2 regions of the Bacillus sp. Bwzl_19 genome follow, and region 1 is predicted to be linked to the other one. Evidence: a T-box and tRNA genes for the amino acid it is inferred to sense, from the RefSeq annotation. Region 1 holds a T-box; the other holds one or more tRNA genes.
The links. A T-box is a leader RNA that pairs with one kind of tRNA and senses whether it is charged. The one in region 1 lies ahead of alaS (alanine--tRNA ligase), so its partner is inferred to be a tRNA-Ala.
Positions count from the first base shown of each region.

Region 1 (9,517 bases):
TGCCGTCGGCTTTCATTTTTTTCAAAGAAGCGTTGATTTCCTTGACGAGTCCGGATTGGCCTTTTTTGACGGCGATTCCGTAAGGCTCATCGGTGAATGTGCCGCCTGTCAGCTGATATTGTTTATTTTCATCCGCCATGCCGTATAAAATCGCATTATCAGTTGTGAGCGCATCTCCCTGTCCCGCCTTGAGTGCAGTAAACGCTTCGGCGTAATTTTCAAATTCCAGAACGGAGGCGTCAGGCGCTTTTTCTCTGATGTTTTGTGAGGAAGTGGAGCCTTTTACCGCCAACACTTTTGAACCTTTTTTGAGGTCTTCGGTGCTTTTGATACTGCTTCCTTTTTTGACGAGCAGGGATTGCCCGGCTTCAAAATAAACGTCTGAGAAATCAACTTCTTTTTTCCGCTCATCCGTTATCGTCATTGTGGCCGTGATGGCATCGATATCTCCGTTTTGCAGCATCGGAATTCTCGTTTTCGACGTCACTTCCTTAAACTCCGCTTTTTTCTCATCCCCCAGAATATCTTTTGCGATCTGTTTGGCAATATCAATATCAAAGCCTTCAATATCGCCGGAGCTCGGGTTTTTCAGTCCGAATAATCTTGTATCGGTTTTGACGCCGAAGATAATCTTGTCTCTGTCTTTAATTGAGGCTAACGTGTCTTTTCCCGTACCCTTTGAATCGCCGGACGTTTCTTTCCCTCCGCAGGCGGCCAGCATAAAGACGGCCAGCAGAGATATCAAACCGACAGATAACCATTTTGTTACGCGTGACATAATCGTTCCCCCGTTTCTTTTCAGTGATTTAAAATACGGCTTAAGAATAAACGCGCCCTCTCTTCACGAGGGCTTTCGTAAAACTCAGCCGGTGCAGCTTCTTCCAAGATGGATCCCCCGTCGATAAATACGATGCGGTCCGCCACTTCTTTGGCGAATCCCATTTCATGGGTGACGACTACCATGGTCATGCCTTCTTTTGCGAGTGTTTTCATGACATCCAGCACTTCCCCGATCATTTCCGGATCAAGCGCGGATGTCGGTTCATCAAACAGCATCACCTCGGGCTTCATCGCAAGCCCTCTGGCAATGGCCACACGCTGCTGCTGGCCGCCTGAAAGCTGTGAAGGATAGGCGTCCGCTTTGTCCGGTATGCCGACTTTTTTCAAATAATATAAGGCCGTTTCTTTTGCTTCTTCTTTTGATTGCTTGAGCACTTTGATCGGTGCGAGCATGATGTTTTGCAGAACGGTTTTGTGCGGGTACAGATGAAAATGCTGAAACACCATACCGATGTTGCGGCGGACTTTATTCATATCCGTTTTCTTGTCATGGATGGCGGCGCCATTTACCGTCAACGCGCCTTCATCAACTGTTTCCAGCTGATTGATGCAGCGGAGAAGCGTGCTTTTTCCCGATCCTGAAGGTCCGATGATAACGACGACTTCCCCTTTTTTAATGTGCAGATTAATGTTCTTCAGCACGTGAAAATGTCCGTAGTGCTTATTTACATCCTGAAATGAGATCATGGCAATCCTCCTAAGAAAAACATGTCATATAGACTAATAAGTTTTCGAATTAACTTCATGCTATGATAATTATTCAGATTTTTATGATTTATATTCAAACTTTTTTGAAATTTCAGATAATTATTCCGTCAAGAGATCTGCGTCATAAGGCGGACTTTATGAAACGGGAATAATTCCGGCTTTCTGTCAAAAGATAAAGCAAGAGGTGAAACGTCATGCTTCAAAAACCGCTGCAGCTCTTAATGTGGACGGCTGTATGTCTGCTCGTTTTGTTAACAGTGTATGTCTTTTGTATGCTCGATATGTTATGGGCACCCATATGGCTTGTTATGAAATCTCTCTTTATTCCTATATTCATCGCAGTATTTATTGCTTATCTTTTACTTCCGATTACTGAATGGCTTCATGGGAAAGGGATGCCTAGAACTTTAAGCCTGCTTCTGATTTATTTCCTGTTTTTCGGCGGAATCGGCTGGGGGGTTTATAAAGGAGTTCCTGTTTTAATTGAACAGCTGCAGGATCTGTCTGAGAGCATTCCCGGGCTTGCTGAAAACTACAACAGCATGCTGAGGCATCTGCATAATCACACGGATCATTGGCCTGACGGCATGCACCATCGGATGGACAAAATGATTCAGCAGACAGAAACGTTTCTTGCCGGCACGATTGAAAGCACGATCAGAAGCATCCGTTTCGTGCTTGATTATATCCTGATCGCGGCGACGATTCCTTTTCTCGTGTTCTATATGGTGAAGGATATAGACGTTATGAAAAAGACGGTCTGGTATTTGACGCCGAAATCCTGGAGAAAAAGGGGGAGTGAATTTCTGCGGGATGTGGACGACTCTCTCGGTGATTACATCCGCGGTCAGCTTCTCGTTTGTTTTTTGCTCGGGTTCATAGCCGGCGTTTCATTTTGGCTGTTCGGGCTTCCTTACCCGCTGATTTTGGGCCTTGCCATCGGGATTACGAATGTCATCCCGTATTTCGGTCCGTTTATCGGCGCTGTGCCGGCGCTGCTCCTTTCGCTGGCGATTTCCTCCAAGGCTGTGATCATCGTAATCGTCACGATTTTTATTCTTCAATTTATAGAAGGAAACATTTTGAGCCCGCTCATTGTCGGACGAAGTCTCAGGATGCACCCCGTCGTGATCATGCTTGCGCTTCTTGCCGGAGGGGAGCTCGCGGGCATTCCCGGCATGATTCTCGCTGTTCCGGCGGCAGCCGTTTTAAAAGTGACGGCCATTCACTTTTTGCGGATCAGGACGGAACATTGACATTCGGGTTCTGCTTGTCTATAATTTCGAGTAGAATACATACGAATCTCGAGTGACGGATATGAGTACGCCGAAGCCCTGTTTAAGAGAGAAGCTCCGATACGCTGAAAGGAGCTTCAGCAGAAGATCGGCCGAAGCTAATCCTGAGTGCAGTTAAAGGCTGCCGCAATCCTGCGTTACGGGATGAAAGGTGACAGGCCTTTTTCGGCCTGTAATCAGGGTGGTACCGCGAGACAGCTCTCGTCCCTGTGTGAACGCATGGTTTGCATAGGGAGAGAGCTTTTTTGCTGTCGCAAAAGAGAATTTCGGGTAGTGATAAGGAGGAATATAGATGAAACACTTAACTTCTGCTGAAGTGCGTCAAATGTTTTTAGATTTCTTTAAAGAAAAAGGCCATGCCGTTGAACCGAGCGCCTCATTGGTTCCGCATGAAGATCCGTCTTTATTATGGATCAACAGCGGCGTTGCGACGCTGAAAAAATACTTTGACGGCCGCGTTGTGCCGGAGAATCCGAGAATTGTAAACGCGCAAAAATCAATCCGCACAAATGATATTGAAAATGTGGGGAAAACGGCGCGCCACCACACGTTCTTTGAGATGCTCGGAAATTTTTCCATCGGTGATTATTTTAAAGAAGAAGCCATCACGTGGGCTTGGGAGTTTTTAACGAGCGAAAAGTGGATCGGCTTTGATCCGGAGCTGCTGTCTGTAACGGTTCACCCTGAGGATGAAGAAGCTTATACGCTATGGGCGGAAAAAATCGGCGTTCCGGAAGAAAGAATCATCCGTCTGGAAGGGAACTTCTGGGATATCGGCGAAGGCCCGAGCGGACCGAATACAGAAATTTTCTATGACCGCGGCGAGAAATACGGCAATGATCCGTCAGATTCTGAATTGTATCCGGGCGGCGAAAATGACCGCTATCTTGAAGTGTGGAACCTGGTATTCTCAGAGTTCAACCACAACCCGGACGGCACGTACACACCGCTTCCGAAGAAAAACATTGATACGGGCATGGGGCTTGAACGGATGGTCTCCGTGATTCAGGACGTCCCGACAAACTTTGACACTGATTTGTTTATGCCGATTATTGAAGCAACAGAGCGCATTTCCGGAGATGCTTACGGAAAGGATGCAGTGAAGGATACGGCCTTTAAAGTGATCGCCGATCATATCAGAACGGTCGCATTTGCGGTAAGCGACGGAGCTCTGCCGTCAAATGAAGGGCGCGGGTATGTACTGAGACGCCTCTTGCGCCGGGCGGTGAGATACGCGAAAACCATCGGTATCAGCCGTCCGTTTATGTACGAGCTGGTTCCGACTGTTGCAGGAATTATGGACGCTTTCTATCCGGAGGTGAAAGAAAAGCAAGAGTTTATCGCCAAAGTCATCAAAACGGAGGAAGAGCGCTTCCATGAAACATTAAACGAAGGTCTGGCCATTTTATCCGACGTGATAAAGAAAGAGAAGGAAAAAGGCAGCGGCATCATCTCCGGAAAAGACGTATTCAAACTGTACGATACGTACGGATTCCCGGTTGAATTGACGGAGGAATACGCGGAAGATGAGCAAATGAAGGTTGACCATAAGGGCTTTGAAGCCGAAATGGAAAAACAGCGTGAACGGGCGAGAAATGCGCGCCAAGATGTAGGAAGCATGCAGGTGCAGGGCGGCGCATTGCGCGACATTACCGCAGAAAGCACATTTGTCGGCTACAGTGCCGTAAAAGCTGAAGCGAAGGTGATCGAGCTTCTTCATGACGGGCAATTAATCAGCGAGGCGCAGGAAGGGGATACCGTCCAAATCCTTCTCGACAAAACGCCTTTCTATGCTGAAAGCGGCGGACAGATCGGTGACAGAGGAGTGCTGAGAAGCGAGCAGGCTGTCGTAACCATTAAGGACGTGAAAAAAGCTCCGAACGGTCAGCATGTACACGAAGGCACGGTGGATAGCGGCACGATTCAAAAAGGCGCAAGCGTGACGGCTGAAGTTGAAGATCAAATGAGAAGCGGCGTGGTGAAAAACCATACAGCAACCCACCTTCTGCACCAGGCGCTGAAAGACGTTCTCGGCACACATGTCAACCAAGCGGGTTCACTCGTTACCGAAAATCGTCTGCGTTTTGACTTCTCTCATTTCGGTCAAGTGACAAAAGAAGAACTTGAACGCATTGAAGGAATCGTCAACGAAAAAATCTGGGAGAGCATTCCGGTAGCGATTGATTTGAAACCGATCAATGAAGCGAAAGAAATGGGCGCGATGGCCCTGTTCGGCGAGAAATACGGCGATATCGTCCGCGTCGTACAAGTCGGAGATTACAGCCTTGAGCTTTGCGGCGGATGCCATGTCACGAATACGGCTGAAATCGGTCTGTTTAAAATCGTATCCGAATCAGGGATCGGCGCAGGTACGCGAAGAATCGAAGCCGTAACAGGAAAAGGCGCTTATCAGGAAATGAACAGCCAGCTCAGCCTTCTGCAGCACGCTGCGGACGAGCTGAAATCAAACGTAAAAGACGTACCGAAGCGAATTCAGTCTCTTCAAGCAGAGCTGAAGGAAGCGCAAAGAGAAAATGAATCATTGCTCAGCAAACTTGGCAATGTGGAAGCCGGAGCCATTCTGTCTAAAGTAAAAGACATCGGCGGCGTAAAAGTGCTGGCTGAAAAAGTAAATGCGAAAGACATGAACCACCTTCGCACTATGGTGGATGATCTGAAAGCGAAGCTCGGTTCTGCGGTCATCATTCTCGGCGCCGTGCAAAACGAGAAAGTCAACCTTTCAGCAGGCGTGACGAAAGACCTGATCGAAAAAGGCCTTCACGCCGGCAAAATGGTCAAACAAGCGGCTGAAGTCTGCGGAGGCGGAGGCGGAGGCCGTCCGGACATGGCGCAGGCCGGCGGAAAGCAGCCTGAAAAATTGGAAGAGGCGCTCGCATCTGCGGAAGATTGGATAAAATCCGTTTTATAATCCTTTCAACTAGTGTAGAATGATGATAAGATGAGGACCTCAGGCTGAACTTTGCCTGCGAATTTGGGAAAGAGGTGCAAAACGGTGAGCTCGTTTGATAAAACGATGAAATTTAATTTCTCCGATGATTCTGCTGAAACAAACGTCGAAGAAGTGCTGAATACGGTATATGATGCGCTTCAGGAAAAGGGGTACAATCCTATCAACCAGATTGTCGGATACTTGCTGTCTGGAGATCCTGCATACATTCCTAGGCATCGCGACGCCCGGAACTTAATTCGCAAACTGGAACGTGACGAATTAATCGAGGAATTGGTAAAATCCTATCTAGAACAGCATAAAGAGGCGTAAATACATTCATGAGAATATTGGGACTTGATCTTGGTACGAAAACACTCGGCGTAGCTTTAAGCGATGAAATGGGCTGGACCGCTCAAGGCATTGAGACGATAAAAATAAACGAGGCTGAAGGAGATTACGGTCTGGACCGTTTATCCGAGCTGATGAAAGACTATAATGTAGAGAAGATCGTGCTCGGTTTTCCGAAAAACATGAACGGGACGATCGGTCCGAGAGGCGAAGCCAGCCAAACATTTGCGAAACTGCTTGAAACAGCGTACAATGTCCCTGTTGTGCTGTGGGACGAGCGTCTGACGACGATGGCGGCTGAAAAAATGCTGATCGCGGCTGACGTCAGCAGGCAAAAACGAAAAAAAGTCATTGATAAAATGGCGGCTGTCATGATCCTTCAAGGATATCTGGACAGTTTAAACTAAGAGGTGAAAGAAATGGAACACGGCGAAAAACACATTACAATTGTCGATGATCAAGGCAACGAACAGCTTTGCGAAGTGCTGTTCACATTTGAAAACGACACATTCAACAAATCTTACGTACTTTATTATCCGATTGATGCTCAAGACGATGATGAAATCGAAATTCACGCTTCAAGCTTCGAACCGAACGAAAACGGTGAAGACGGCGAACTGATGCCGATTGAAACTGATGAAGAGTGGGAAATGATCGAAGAAACGCTGAACACGTTTTTAGCGGAAGAAGACGAAGAATAAAATGAACAGAAAAAGCCGGAGCGCATATGTGCTTCGGCTTTTTTTTTGTAATAAATTGCCGAATGCACATGAATCATGTAGTATAAGAGCTGTTGGGAGGAAAATACTTGTATGAATATCAATCAGACTAAAAATTCATTTCCGCGTAAAAACAAAAAAACAACGATAATACTGTCCTCCGTGATTGCTCTGCTTATCATCATTTGCGGTGCTTTTTTCTATGGAAAATCTCTGCTGTCTCCGGTTGACAAAGGCAGCAAAACGGCAGTCAATATTAATATTCCGAGCGGTTCTTCCGTTTCGGCAATCGCTGAAATTCTTGAGGATCAGCATGTCATCAAAAGCAAAAAAGCATTTCAGCTGTATGTGAAGTATAAAGGCGCTTCCGGGTTTCAGGCGGGATTTTACCACCTGAATAAAGGAATGGATGCGGATGCGATTATCAAAAAACTGACCGCGGGATCAACGGGATATGCCTTTCAGATCTCCGTTCCTGAAGGAAAACAGCTTACACAGATTGCGGATGCGATCGCAAAAGAAACATCATATTCAAAAGAAGAGATTATGGCGAAACTGGATGACAAAACATTCATCGGCAAACTGAAAAAACAGTTTCCTGATACGATAACGGACGCACTTTCAAACAAGAAGCTCAAGCATCCGCTCGAAGGCTATCTGTATCCGGCCACATATCCGTTTAATGATCCGGATGCATCGCTTGACACGATTTTGACGGCAATGGTTCAGGAAACAAACACCCGTATCGAAACGTATAAATCTGAACTGGAAAAAAAGAAACTTTCCGTCCATAACGCTCTGACGATGGCATCGCTTATTGAAGAAGAAGCCACCGCCAAAGCCGACCGTCACAAAATCGCCAGCGTTTTTTACAACAGGCTTGCAGAAAAAATGCCGCTGCAGACTGACCCGACGGTATTATATGCGGCCGGCAGGCATAAAAGCCGGGTCTACTACAAAGACCTGAAAATTGATTCTCCGTTTAATACGTATAAACATAAGGGGCTGCCGCCGGGACCGATTGCAAATGCCGGCGATTCATCATGGGAAGCGGCTCTCCGCCCTGACAAAACGGATTATCTCTATTTCCTTGCAAAATCAAACGGCGAGGTCGTTTTCACCAAAACATTAAAAGACCATAATAAAGCGAAGGAAAAGTATATTTCCAAAAAAGACAGCGAATAAAAGGAGGGCAAAAGCTCTCCTTTTATTCCATTCTGAAAGGTTTTATGATAAAATATATCGGGTTGTTTACTTATGGATAAAGAAGTGTCTTAAGAGAGTGTCCCCGCGGATTCGTCAGGGGCACTCCTTTTTAGAACGGAGGCTGTTTGCCGTGAATGATCGGTATGAACAAATAAACGAGTATATAAACGCGATGCTGAAGCCTCGGCCTGATAAAGTGAAAAAGCTTGAAGCCTATGCAAAAGAGCACCATGTTCCGATTATGGAAGAAGCGGGCATTGAAGTGCTGCTTCAAATGCTGTCGATTCAACAGGCGAAAAACATTTTGGAAATCGGCGCGGCAATCGGATATTCCGCCATACGGATGGCGCTTGAGCTTCCGGATGCGAATATTTACACGATTGAACGGGACGACAAACGCTATGAAGAAGCTGTGAACAATATAAAAGACTTTGAAATGGACAAACGGATTCACGTAATGCACGGGGATGCGCTGGAACTTTCTGAGTCTGTCCGTGTCACGGCTCCTTATGATGCCATTTTTATCGACGCGGCCAAAGGCCAGTACACGAACTTTTTTGAGCTCTATGAACCGATGCTTGCGCCGGATGGAGTCATTTTTACGGACAATGTTCTGTTTAAAGGACTGGTGGCACAAAATCACTCGGACATTGAGCCGAAAAGAAGACGGAAGCTTGTTGAAAAAATTGATCAATATAACCAATGGCTGATGAACCGGCCTGACTATCAAACGGTCATACTGCCGGTCGGAGACGGCATCGCCATCAGTAAAAAGAAGAGGTGAATGATCATGAAAAAACCTGAACTTTTGGTGACTCCGACTTCTGTACAGGATATTCTTCCGCTCATTCAAGCGGGCGCAACGGCCCTGTTAGTCGGAGAACAGAGATACGGCCTGAGACTGGCCGGTGAATTTTCAAGAGAAGATATAAAAGAAGCCGTAAAGACAGCTCATCAGGAAGGCGCGAAAGTGTACGCCGCCGTCAATGCTATTTTTCACAACGAAAAAGTGGACGAGCTGAACGGCTATCTTGCCTTTTTGCAGGAGGCCGGCGTTGATGCGGCTGTTTTCGGTGATCCGGCCGTTTTAATGGCGGCGCGTGAAGCGGCTCCCGATCTCAAACTGCACTGGAGCACGGAAACAACGGGTACCAACTACTATTCCTGCAATTACTGGGGACGCAAAGGCGCACGGCGGGCAGTGCTGGCTAAGGAATTAAATATGGACAGCATCATTGACATAAAAGAGAACGCCGAAGTGGAAATTGAAATTCAAATCCACGGCATGACGTGCATGTTCCAATCGAAGCGTTCACTAGTGGGCCATTACTTCGAATACCAGGGAAAAGTCATGGACATCGAACAGAAGAAAAAAGAAGCGGGAATGTTTCTGCATGACAAGGAACGGGGCAATAAATACCCGATTTTTGAAGATGAAAACGGCACGCACA
Region 1 is NZ_CM142729.1:2,338,333-2,347,849, reverse strand. It holds gene ACW5MY_RS12495 (transporter substrate-binding domain-containing protein) at 1-778, opposite strand, end outside; gene ACW5MY_RS12490 (amino acid ABC transporter ATP-binding protein) at 799-1,527, opposite strand; gene ACW5MY_RS12485 (AI-2E family transporter) at 1,743-2,804, shown strand; T-box leader at 2,848-3,055, shown strand; gene alaS (alanine--tRNA ligase) at 3,136-5,772, shown strand; gene ACW5MY_RS12475 (IreB family regulatory phosphoprotein) at 5,857-6,123, shown strand; gene ruvX (Holliday junction resolvase RuvX) at 6,132-6,548, shown strand; gene ACW5MY_RS12465 (DUF1292 domain-containing protein) at 6,561-6,842, shown strand; gene mltG (endolytic transglycosylase MltG) at 6,954-8,045, shown strand; gene ACW5MY_RS12455 (O-methyltransferase) at 8,197-8,850, shown strand; gene ACW5MY_RS12450 (peptidase U32 family protein) at 8,857-9,517, shown strand, end outside.

Region 2 (9,517 bases), 340 kb from region 1:
CTCCGCAATTACGCCGTACGCTTTTTCCCACGCCTGCATAATATCAGGAGTTGCGGCATCCTGCAGCACATCCTTAATCGCCAGAAGCAGATATTTTCCGACAATCGGATAATGTTCCGGCTTTACCCCGATGCTTGTATGTTTATGGCCGATCTGTCTGACCGCCGGAATGATTTGCTCTAATTGATCAATATTCGCCGCAGCCGCAATGACTGCATTTGCCAATGCCGCGCGCTGAGTCTGTTTCTTTTGGTTAGTTTGGTTAAACATATTTAACAGTTCGGGATGATCTTGAAACATCAGGTTATAAAAGCGTCCGGTGATGTTTTCTCCATGTGTTTTTAATACGGGTACTGTGCTTTTGATGATGTCTATCGTTCTCTCATCCAGCATGTTAATCCTCAACCCTTCTAAAGATGTATTTTTAATATATCTTTATAGTAAGAGATATTTCGAAAAAAGATATATCTAAAATGAATCTTTAAAAAAGCCGTCACAATATTGTGTTCAATTTGGAATTTATGGGTTCTGGTTCCTTTTCTTCACCCGCTGAAACAGGGATACATATACTTGGAAATATACGTTTTAAGATGAAAGCAGGGGATCGCATGGTTTCTTATATGGATTACACGTCTCCTAATACACAGTTCACTTACGATGTGAATGAGAGCCGTTTTTTTACTAAAGATCATCGGAACTTTATCAATGTATTGGGGATTAAACAGTTAAACACGCTTGAAAATATTTCATTATTAGATATCTTTCTGAGCAAGACAAATGTGATTGAACCGCATACCCATCAAAACGCCGCTGAATTGGTGTACTGTATTTCGGGTTCCGCAACGGTGTCGATGCTGAATCGTTCACCCAGAAAATACAAAATTACCCGATTACCCCCGGACAAGTGGCGAATGTTCCGCAGGGGTGGTGGCATTATGAGATCGCCACTTCAGACAAAACCCATCTTTTAGCCAGATTTGACGCCCATACGCCTGAAGTGATTTACGGCTCGGATATTCTCCGTCTGACGCCGCCTGAGATTATGGCGCATACGTACTGTCTGAATGAGCATGAATGGGAAAAAGCCGTTTCACCGATCCGCAAATCAACTGTGATAGGTCCGGATCAATACTGCGGGCAATCTGAAAACACGGATATTTACGATATGAATAAGCCTTATCAGCCAAATACGCATTATCCGAACGATCCGTATCGATATTATCCTCAGCCGTTATATTGGAGATATTAAGGGGGGCGCATCCCTCTTTGACAAAAAAGCCCTTCTCATTAGAGAAGGGCTTTTGATCATTACGGTCCGGTTCCGCAGCTTACTTTGTACATACCTTCGGGTAATTTTTTCGAATAACATAATTGCGGCGTCTGCCCGGTTTCATCTTTCCAATCGAACCAATTTACATAATAAAGATTCCCCGCCTCATTGTCGTCTTCTTCTTTATGAAGAATCGCAAAGTAACTTTGATACGGATATCCTTTTTTATAAATTTCATGCCTGATTGCTCCTTTTTCTGAAGCAGACGTGAAGACGACAGGAGAAAGAACCGGAAGCGCCGTTAGAAAAAAAAGCGCCAGCACTGCTGAAAGAGATAATATAAGATGGATTTTCTTTTTCATTTTTCTCTGATTCCTTTATTTCGTAATGGAGAAGTATATAGAGGCTGCTGCAGAGGGTTGAAGACCTTAAATCAGCTTCTGTTGCTTTTCATTCTCCCCCCTTCCTTAAAACCCGCAAAAAAAGAATAAAGACACAGACTAAATAATTCTTTTTTCCTTCCAACCTCACACTATTATACCGGATTACACTTTCCTCCGTGGTAACATTTAGTCTGAATTCATTATGAAAGGATATAATCATGACAGTTTTTTCGAAGCACACCCCCTGCTTGCGCAAAGCAGCGCGCGCGTGCCGGATGGTCAATCTAACGAACTCTCCCATGCCCTAAGGCGATTATTTGAAAAGCGGAAAAATCGAAGACGTTATCTTGCTTGATCTGTTTTCAAATGAAAAAAAGCCTTTTCCGAAGAAAAGGCCTAATATATTCATGTTTGAAGGCGATCAGAAGCTACTTGGATCGTATCTTGTGCTTGTTTTTCTACTGAGTTCATACCCAACCCACATACTAAAGTCAATGACAGACCCAGGACGACGAAGACGCTCTTTTTAAAATTCATACAGGCACTCTCCTTCTTAGGTTTGATTACGATCAGATGAAACTTGATATGATCCATCAAATGAAACAGCCGATGCCGTTAGACCGACCCCTGACATTAAAACAACAGCCGACACAATGATAAATACGCCTTTTCTAAAATTCATACAGGCATTCTCCCCTCTGAATTTGTTTTTGCGTTTGAATCATTTTTTGATGATAAATATATGATTTGTCATATTGCTTTGACTCTGCATAAACAGCAGCCGTATCAAGAGCAATATCTTCTACATACGAATAGTTTTTATTTTTCTCAAGGTAATCAATTGTTTTTTTGATTCCCATTTGGTCTATTGCGTTAATGTATAAAGCCTCCAAATATTTTTGCAGAGATTCAAACAGCTTATCCCCTTGATATATAGCTGATGAAAGTCCTTTTTTGCTGATTTGAATCGCCTCGCTTGTTTTCCCTTGTTTAAATAGAAGCTTTGCGTATGTAAACAAGGAATGCGGAAGGTTGCCCAATTTATACTTTTCAGAAATCTCCGCTGCTTTTTTTAAGTAGATTTCAGCTTTACTGTATTCTTCTAAGTCTCCGTAATTCTTTCCTATGTTGTAATAACCAGAACTGAGCAGCCTTTCATTATTGTTTACTTGTTTCGACAACTCTAAAGCTTTTTCTAAATGCGGCAAACTTTTTTCATAACGTTTAAAGTCAACATAATTCCCAGATATGACGAACAGACATTGAATTTTCCGGACTTTATACAACTCATACTGATCGTAAATATCGAGCGCTTGCTTTACGTGATGCATGGAGACGTGGCTTTGTTTCATACCGTAATATGCTTCAGCCAGTTTAAAATGAAACTCCGCTCTCTCAATTTCATCATGCACATGAATGAGTTGTTTTTCAGCCTCTCTATAAAAGCCGATCGCCTTTACATACTGCTTCTGATCAAATTCATACATGCCGCGAAAAAATAAAGAATAATAGCACAGCAGGCCGGAAATGCCTTTATTTGATGCTTCGATTTTTTCCAGCAACTCGTCGATTGTCGGTCGGACTCTGACAGTTACCGGCTCTAAATAATCAAGCATGAGTTGATGGCGGAATTTCATGAGAGAATAATATATTAGTAAATACTCGTCTTCTTCCATCTCGTTTATCTCTTGTTCCACTTCCGCTTTCAAAATCTCCGCATCCGGAACACTGAACTGACGTATCATTTTGTACCATTCATTAATCTTAACGCCAACCTCCGATGATGGTAAAACAGGACTCACAAGGCCACTCCTCCTTTTATATAATATTCTAACATTTCCAAATTATGTTTAAACGAAAAAAAACCGCAATTTGTTTCGGTTTACCGTGAATATGATCATAGTTTTGTTGGATAAAGAAAAACTCGTTTCTTATACCATTAGACAAGTTATAGGTTACCTATTATTACATAACTGTTTGAAATAACCATTCTGTTTGCGATAATAAAACTAATGTATGGGGAATATAAATAGGGAGGGGATAAGGATGTGACATTTTAAAATGAGTCTTACTTTATCACTCAAATGTTTTGAGCTCTAAGAAAATGTGTACTTTGGTTAGGCGTTTATAAGTAGACTCTCTACAAGTCTACTTTATTTTTTTCTCATAAATAAACGAGGTGAAAATCAATGGATGGTATAGAATTTTTAGAGAATATGACACGACTTGGAGTAATCATTTTGGTGTTTTCCGGCTATGCTGTTTATTGGAAATTAGGTAAAGCAAAAAGAGAGCGAGGGCTTACAAAATTTGAGGCTTGTCTTAGGTTCTCTGTAATGTTTGGCATAATAGCATGGGGGGTTTCGACTCTTGCTTTGAGTTTATGGTCATAATCTTTTTTGTCGATATAAATTTTCGTCCCCAAATTGTCCCCAACTACTTTTTTGGGTTATTGGCTCTGCTGTGTTCCAGACAAATAAAAAAACCCTTATAAAATAAGGGTTTAAAGGTATGGAGCCAAGGGGGCTCGAACCCCTGACCTCTACGCTGCCAGCGTAGCGCTCTCCCAGCTGAGCTATGGCCCCGTGCGGTAACGTCATGTTTTATTATAGACGAGTTTTCTTTAAATTTCAAGCCGGAAATTCAGTTTGCCTACATTTTTATGAGATGTTTTTCAAACATAAAAAAAGACCCTCGAGGGGCCTCTTCGGTTATCGGACCAACATGATTAAAATAATGCCGAGGATAACACGGTAAATGGCGAACGGGACAAGCTTAATCCGATTAATAAGCCGAAGAAAGAATTTGACGACTAAGAGAGCAACGACAAAGGCGCAGATAAAACCGACAAGAAAAAACGGAATCATGTCAGGAGAAAGACTGCTCCAGTATTTCACCAGCTTCAGAAGGCTTGCGCCCGCCATAATCGGAATAGCCATAATAAATGTGAAGTCTGCGGCTGCCCGGTGATTCAAGCCGAGAATGACACCTCCGGCAATTGTTGAGCCTGAGCGGGAAAAGCCGGGCCACAAGGCGAGACATTGGAATAACCCGACACAGAAAGCCTGTTTGTAGGTAATTCTGTCTACTGTATCGATCGTTTCTTTCCTTTTATTGATCCAGTCTGCAATCAGCATAAGCACGGCTCCGGCAATTAATCCGTAAGCGACCGTTCTGACGGAAAATAAGTAGCGGTCAATGAAATCCTCAAATAAAAAGCCGAGAACCGCCGCCGGAACAAGACCGACAGCAATTTGCGCGATGGTCAGCCTGTATCCCTTCTGCTGATCGCGCGTCACGTTTTTTTTGAGGCCGAGTAAATTTAATATCCGATCCTTAAATACAATAGCCACCGCTAAGATCGAACCGAGCTGGATCACCACTTTGAAGGAATTGGCGGCTTCCGGATTCATCAGGCTTCCGGATTTCAGCCAGATGTCATCCGCTATGATCATATGTCCCGTGGAAGAAACCGGCGCGTATTCCGTCAGCCCTTCCACGATTCCCAAAACGGCTGCTGTGAACATCTCCCATAGTGTCATCCTATTCTTCCCTTCATTCGTCATTTACAAAAGAGAAGCTCTCCTTTAAAGGAAAGCCTGTCTTATAATAAATATCATGTCCGTTCCGATTTTATGACTTCGATACAGCATCATTTTTTTCTTCTTCATATAAATGCGAGCGCATTTTGAACCAATCAAACAGATGGGTTGTGACCACTTTGATGACCGCATACCCCGGGATGGCTAAAATAATGCCGACAACCCCGAACAGCTTTCCGGCGGTTAAAAGAACAAAGATGATGGTAATCGGGTGAATGTGAAGATTTTTCCCCATGATCTGCGGAGAGATTAATTTTCCTTCCACGAGCTGGACAACGGTCCAGACAATCGCAAGCTTCAGCAGCATAAGGGGCGACGTGACCAAAGCGATAATAATCGCCGGCGTGATGGCAATGGTCGGCCCTAAATACGGAACAACGCTCGTACAAGCGGCAATGACCGCAAGCAGGGATGCATAATCAAGTCCGATAATCAGATAGCCGATAAATAATAAAAATCCGATGCAGAAGCTGACGATGATCTGCCCTCTGATATAAGAGCTTAATCTGTGGTTCATTTCGCTCAGCATCGTATACGTTTGTTCTTTCAGACGGGTAGGCACAAACTTTAATATATAAAACGGCAGTTTTTTGCCGTCTTTCAGCAAATAGAACAGAATAAACGGAACAGTCACAATTGAAATGATCACTTCCGTCAGCGCGCCGATAAAATTCCCGACCCCGGTAAATGTGCTGTTTGCAATTGTCGCCGCCTGCGCCGATACTTTATTTGCAAGATCGGAAATGTTGATATTCATCGTCTTTTGCGCCTGATTTACAAAATCGCTTCCGATCAGGCTTTTCGTCTGATCTTCAACAATATCCACATATTTCGGCAGGTTGTCGATCAGGCTCATAATCTGTTCCTTTAAAAACGGAATAATTGAAACGATCGTAATCGAAATCAGACCTATTATAATGAGGTAAAGGAGCAGGATGGAATACACTCTTTTCACTCTTAATTTTTCCAATATATCTACGATCGGATTGAGCAGATAATAAACAATTCCTGTCAAAATGACGGGGAGCGCAATTGTTTTGAGCAGGACGATAATGGGTGTGAAAATAAATGATGTCTTCGTAAAGACAAGGATATTGAGACCGATGAGCAGCAATACAAGCAAAAACAAGACAAATTTATTGTCCAAGAAAAACTGTTTAAATCTGCCGCCCCATGTTTGCAATGTTTCCACTATTGTTCCTCCATCATATGTATTTTACCTAAATTGTACACTATCGTTCCTGTAATGAAAAATAATAACCGGCCTCTATGGGAATTTTTCCTATATCTTTGCCGGGCAGTCTTTTTTCATTTATGTTTCTGTGAAAAACAGCTATAATGTAAGCCAATACATAGAAGGAGCGATAGCAATGATTCGATTTGCAACAGTCGGAACGAATTGGATTACAGAACGATTTCTGGAGGCGGCTTCTGCTATTGATGATTTTCAATTAACGGCGGTTTATTCCAGAACTGAGGAACGTGCGGCGGAGTTTGCCGGCAAACACGGCGCTGCTCATTATTTCACCAGCCTAAAAGAAATGGCAGAAAGCGAAGCTTATGACGCGGTGTATCTCGCCAGCCCGAATGCATTTCATAAAGAACAGGCGATCCTTTTTATGGAACACGGCAAGCATGTGCTGTGCGAAAAACCGTTTGCGTCTAACGCAAGGGAAACGGAAGACATGATTCACGCAGCTAAAGCGAACGGCGTTCTTTTGATGGAAGCCATGAAAACGACGTTCCTGCCGAACTTCAGCATGCTTCAAAACCACTTACATAAAATCGGGCCCATCAGAAGATTCACGGCAAGCTACTGCCAATATTCATCACGATATGATGCATATAAAAACGGAACGGTGCTTAACGCGTTTAAACCTGAACTATCGAACGGATCGTTAATGGACATCGGCGTGTACTGTATTTATCCGGCCGTCGTCCTGTTCGGCAAACCGAAAGACGTCATTGCGACCGGTCACAAATTATCATCCGGCGTTGACGGCGAAGGCACGGTTATTCTGTCATATGACGGATTTGAAGCGGTGCTGATGCATTCAAAAATCTCAAATTCGTTTGCCCCGGCGGAAATACAGGGTGAAGACGGCACAATCGTACTGGACAGCATTCACGGGCCGGAACGGGCGGAAATCCGCTATCGTGACGGACGCACGGAGGACATTTCCGTCCCTGATTCGAAACCGCCGATGTATTACGAAACGGCAGAATTCATCAATCTTCTTCGAAACGGACAGCAGGAGTCTTCCGAAAATACCTTTGAGCGTTCTTTCATTACGGCAAGCATTATGGAAGAAGCAAGAAAACAAATCGGAATTGTCTTCCCTGCCGATCAAAACTAAAAACCTCCGCCCGGCTTCGGGCGGAGGTTTTTTATTTGGATGCTAAGAGATCAGCGAACGCTTTTGCATAATGCGGAAGGTCAGGCGGACGGCGGCTTGATACAATGTGGCCGTCAGTTACGACAGCTTCATCCAGCCACTGTGCCCCCGCGTTTGTCATGTCATCTTTGATGCCGGGCGTACTCGTTACTTTTTTCCCTGCGAGAATTCCGGCCGATATGAGCACCCAGCCCGCGTGGCAGATCTGGCCGATCGGCTTTTTCTGCTCATTCATCGTACGGATGATGTCCAAAACTTCCGGATATCTTCTCAGTTTGTCAGGAGCCCAGCCGCCAGGCACGAGCACAGCATCATACTCCTGGATAATCAGGCTCTTAAAATCGTAATCCGCTGTCGCGGGCACGCCGTATTTTCCTTTGTATGAACGGCCGGCTTCTTCTCCTATTAAATGAACGATCGCGCCCTCCTCCCGCAGCCGGTAGACCGGGTACCAAAGCTCTAAGTCTTCAAAGTCGTCACTGACAAGCGCTATGACTTTCTTGCCTTCTAATCTCATCACTGCCACTCCCTTCTTTTATGTAAGTGTATCGCTTTTTTCAGCGAAGGAAAAGAAACAGCTCGTTACAGCTGCTCTTCGTCTTCAGACTGAATCGTAAATTTCCGCGTAACCTGCTGCAATTCTTCCGCCATATGGGCAAGTGTTTCGGCTGATGAACTGATTTCTTCCATGGAGGCAAGCTGCTCTTCGGCTGACGCGGCGATGTCTTGAATGCCGGCAGATCCTTCTTTGGCGACTGCGGTAATATCCTCAACCGCGTTTGTCACGTTTTGTGACCCGGCCGCGAGCTGCTCAAGCGTTCCGTTCATGTGCTGCAAAGCGCCTGAAATCTGAGTCGTCATTTCCGAGATTTTTTTGAAGCTTTCGGCCGTTTGATCCGTAATATCGAGTCCTTCCTTCACATCTTGATTCACCGCTTGGAATACAGAAAGCGATGTGGCGATTTCTTTGACGATTTCCTGAATCAGCGTTTCGATTTCCTTGGCGGAGTCGGCTGATTGCACGGCAAGCTTTCTCACTTCTTCCGCAACGACGGAGAAGCCCCGGCCGTATTCGCCGGCTCTGGCCGCTTCGATGGCCGCGTTTAAGGCAAGCAGGTTTGTCTGATCGGCAATGCCGTTAATGACGTTCAAAATGCTCTTAATGTCGTGCGATTTTGTTTCCAGCCCTTTTACGACTGCTTCCGCCTGCTGTACGGAACGATCAATTGTTTTCATCTGGCCGACCGTTTTCGCTACTAATTCTTCTCCGCTTCCGGCCGTATCAGAGGTTTGGATGGCGGATTCAGTGATTTCCGCCGATACATTCGCCGTCTCGGCAATGCCTGCATTCATTTGGGAAAGATGGTCTGCACTTTCTTCCAATTTTTCGCTTTGTGATTCGTTTCCGTTTGAGAATTGTTCAATCGCCAGTGTGATATGCTCTGTCGCCTTGCTTGTCTGTCCGGCAGATGCCGTCAGCTCTTCGGATGAAGAAGCGACATGTTCGACGGATGATTGGATGACACCGATGACAGACCGGAGTGATGCTGACATCTCATTGAAGTTTTGGCTGAGCTGTCCGAATTCATTTTTCGAACTGATGTTAATGACTTCCGTTAAATCGCCGTCACTGATTTTAGCTGATGTCGAGACAAGTTTTTTGAGCGGTTTTGAAATCGCGCGAATGATAAAAAAGATTAAAATCCCGCCGACGATAAGAGACACCGCAAGAATGATCAGCGCCATTCTCATAACAGGCAGGGCTGCATCATGTATCTCACTGACAAAAAATGTGCCGGCGATTTTCCAGCCCGTCAGTTTGTTTGTCGTGAAGGCCATTTTCTTTTGCTGTCCTTCAAAGATGTA
Region 2 is NZ_CM142729.1:2,681,954-2,691,470, forward strand. It holds gene hmpA (NO-inducible flavohemoprotein) at 1-393, opposite strand, end outside; partial or broken gene ACW5MY_RS14275 (cupin domain-containing protein) at 609-1,249, shown strand; gene ACW5MY_RS14280 (hypothetical protein) at 1,309-1,632, opposite strand; gene ACW5MY_RS14285 (Rap family tetratricopeptide repeat protein) at 2,325-3,455, opposite strand; gene ACW5MY_RS14290 (hypothetical protein) at 3,843-4,046, shown strand; tRNA gene ACW5MY_RS14295 (tRNA-Ala) at 4,166-4,238, opposite strand; gene ACW5MY_RS14300 (undecaprenyl-diphosphate phosphatase) at 4,365-5,195, opposite strand; gene ACW5MY_RS14305 (AI-2E family transporter) at 5,287-6,447, opposite strand; gene ACW5MY_RS14310 (Gfo/Idh/MocA family protein) at 6,626-7,612, shown strand; gene ACW5MY_RS14315 (type 1 glutamine amidotransferase domain-containing protein) at 7,644-8,168, opposite strand; gene tlpB (methyl-accepting chemotaxis protein TlpB) at 8,234-9,517, opposite strand, start outside.
Region 2: it has a tRNA-Ala gene. The T-box ahead of alaS (alanine--tRNA ligase) is inferred to sense a tRNA for this amino acid. The anticodon was not compared.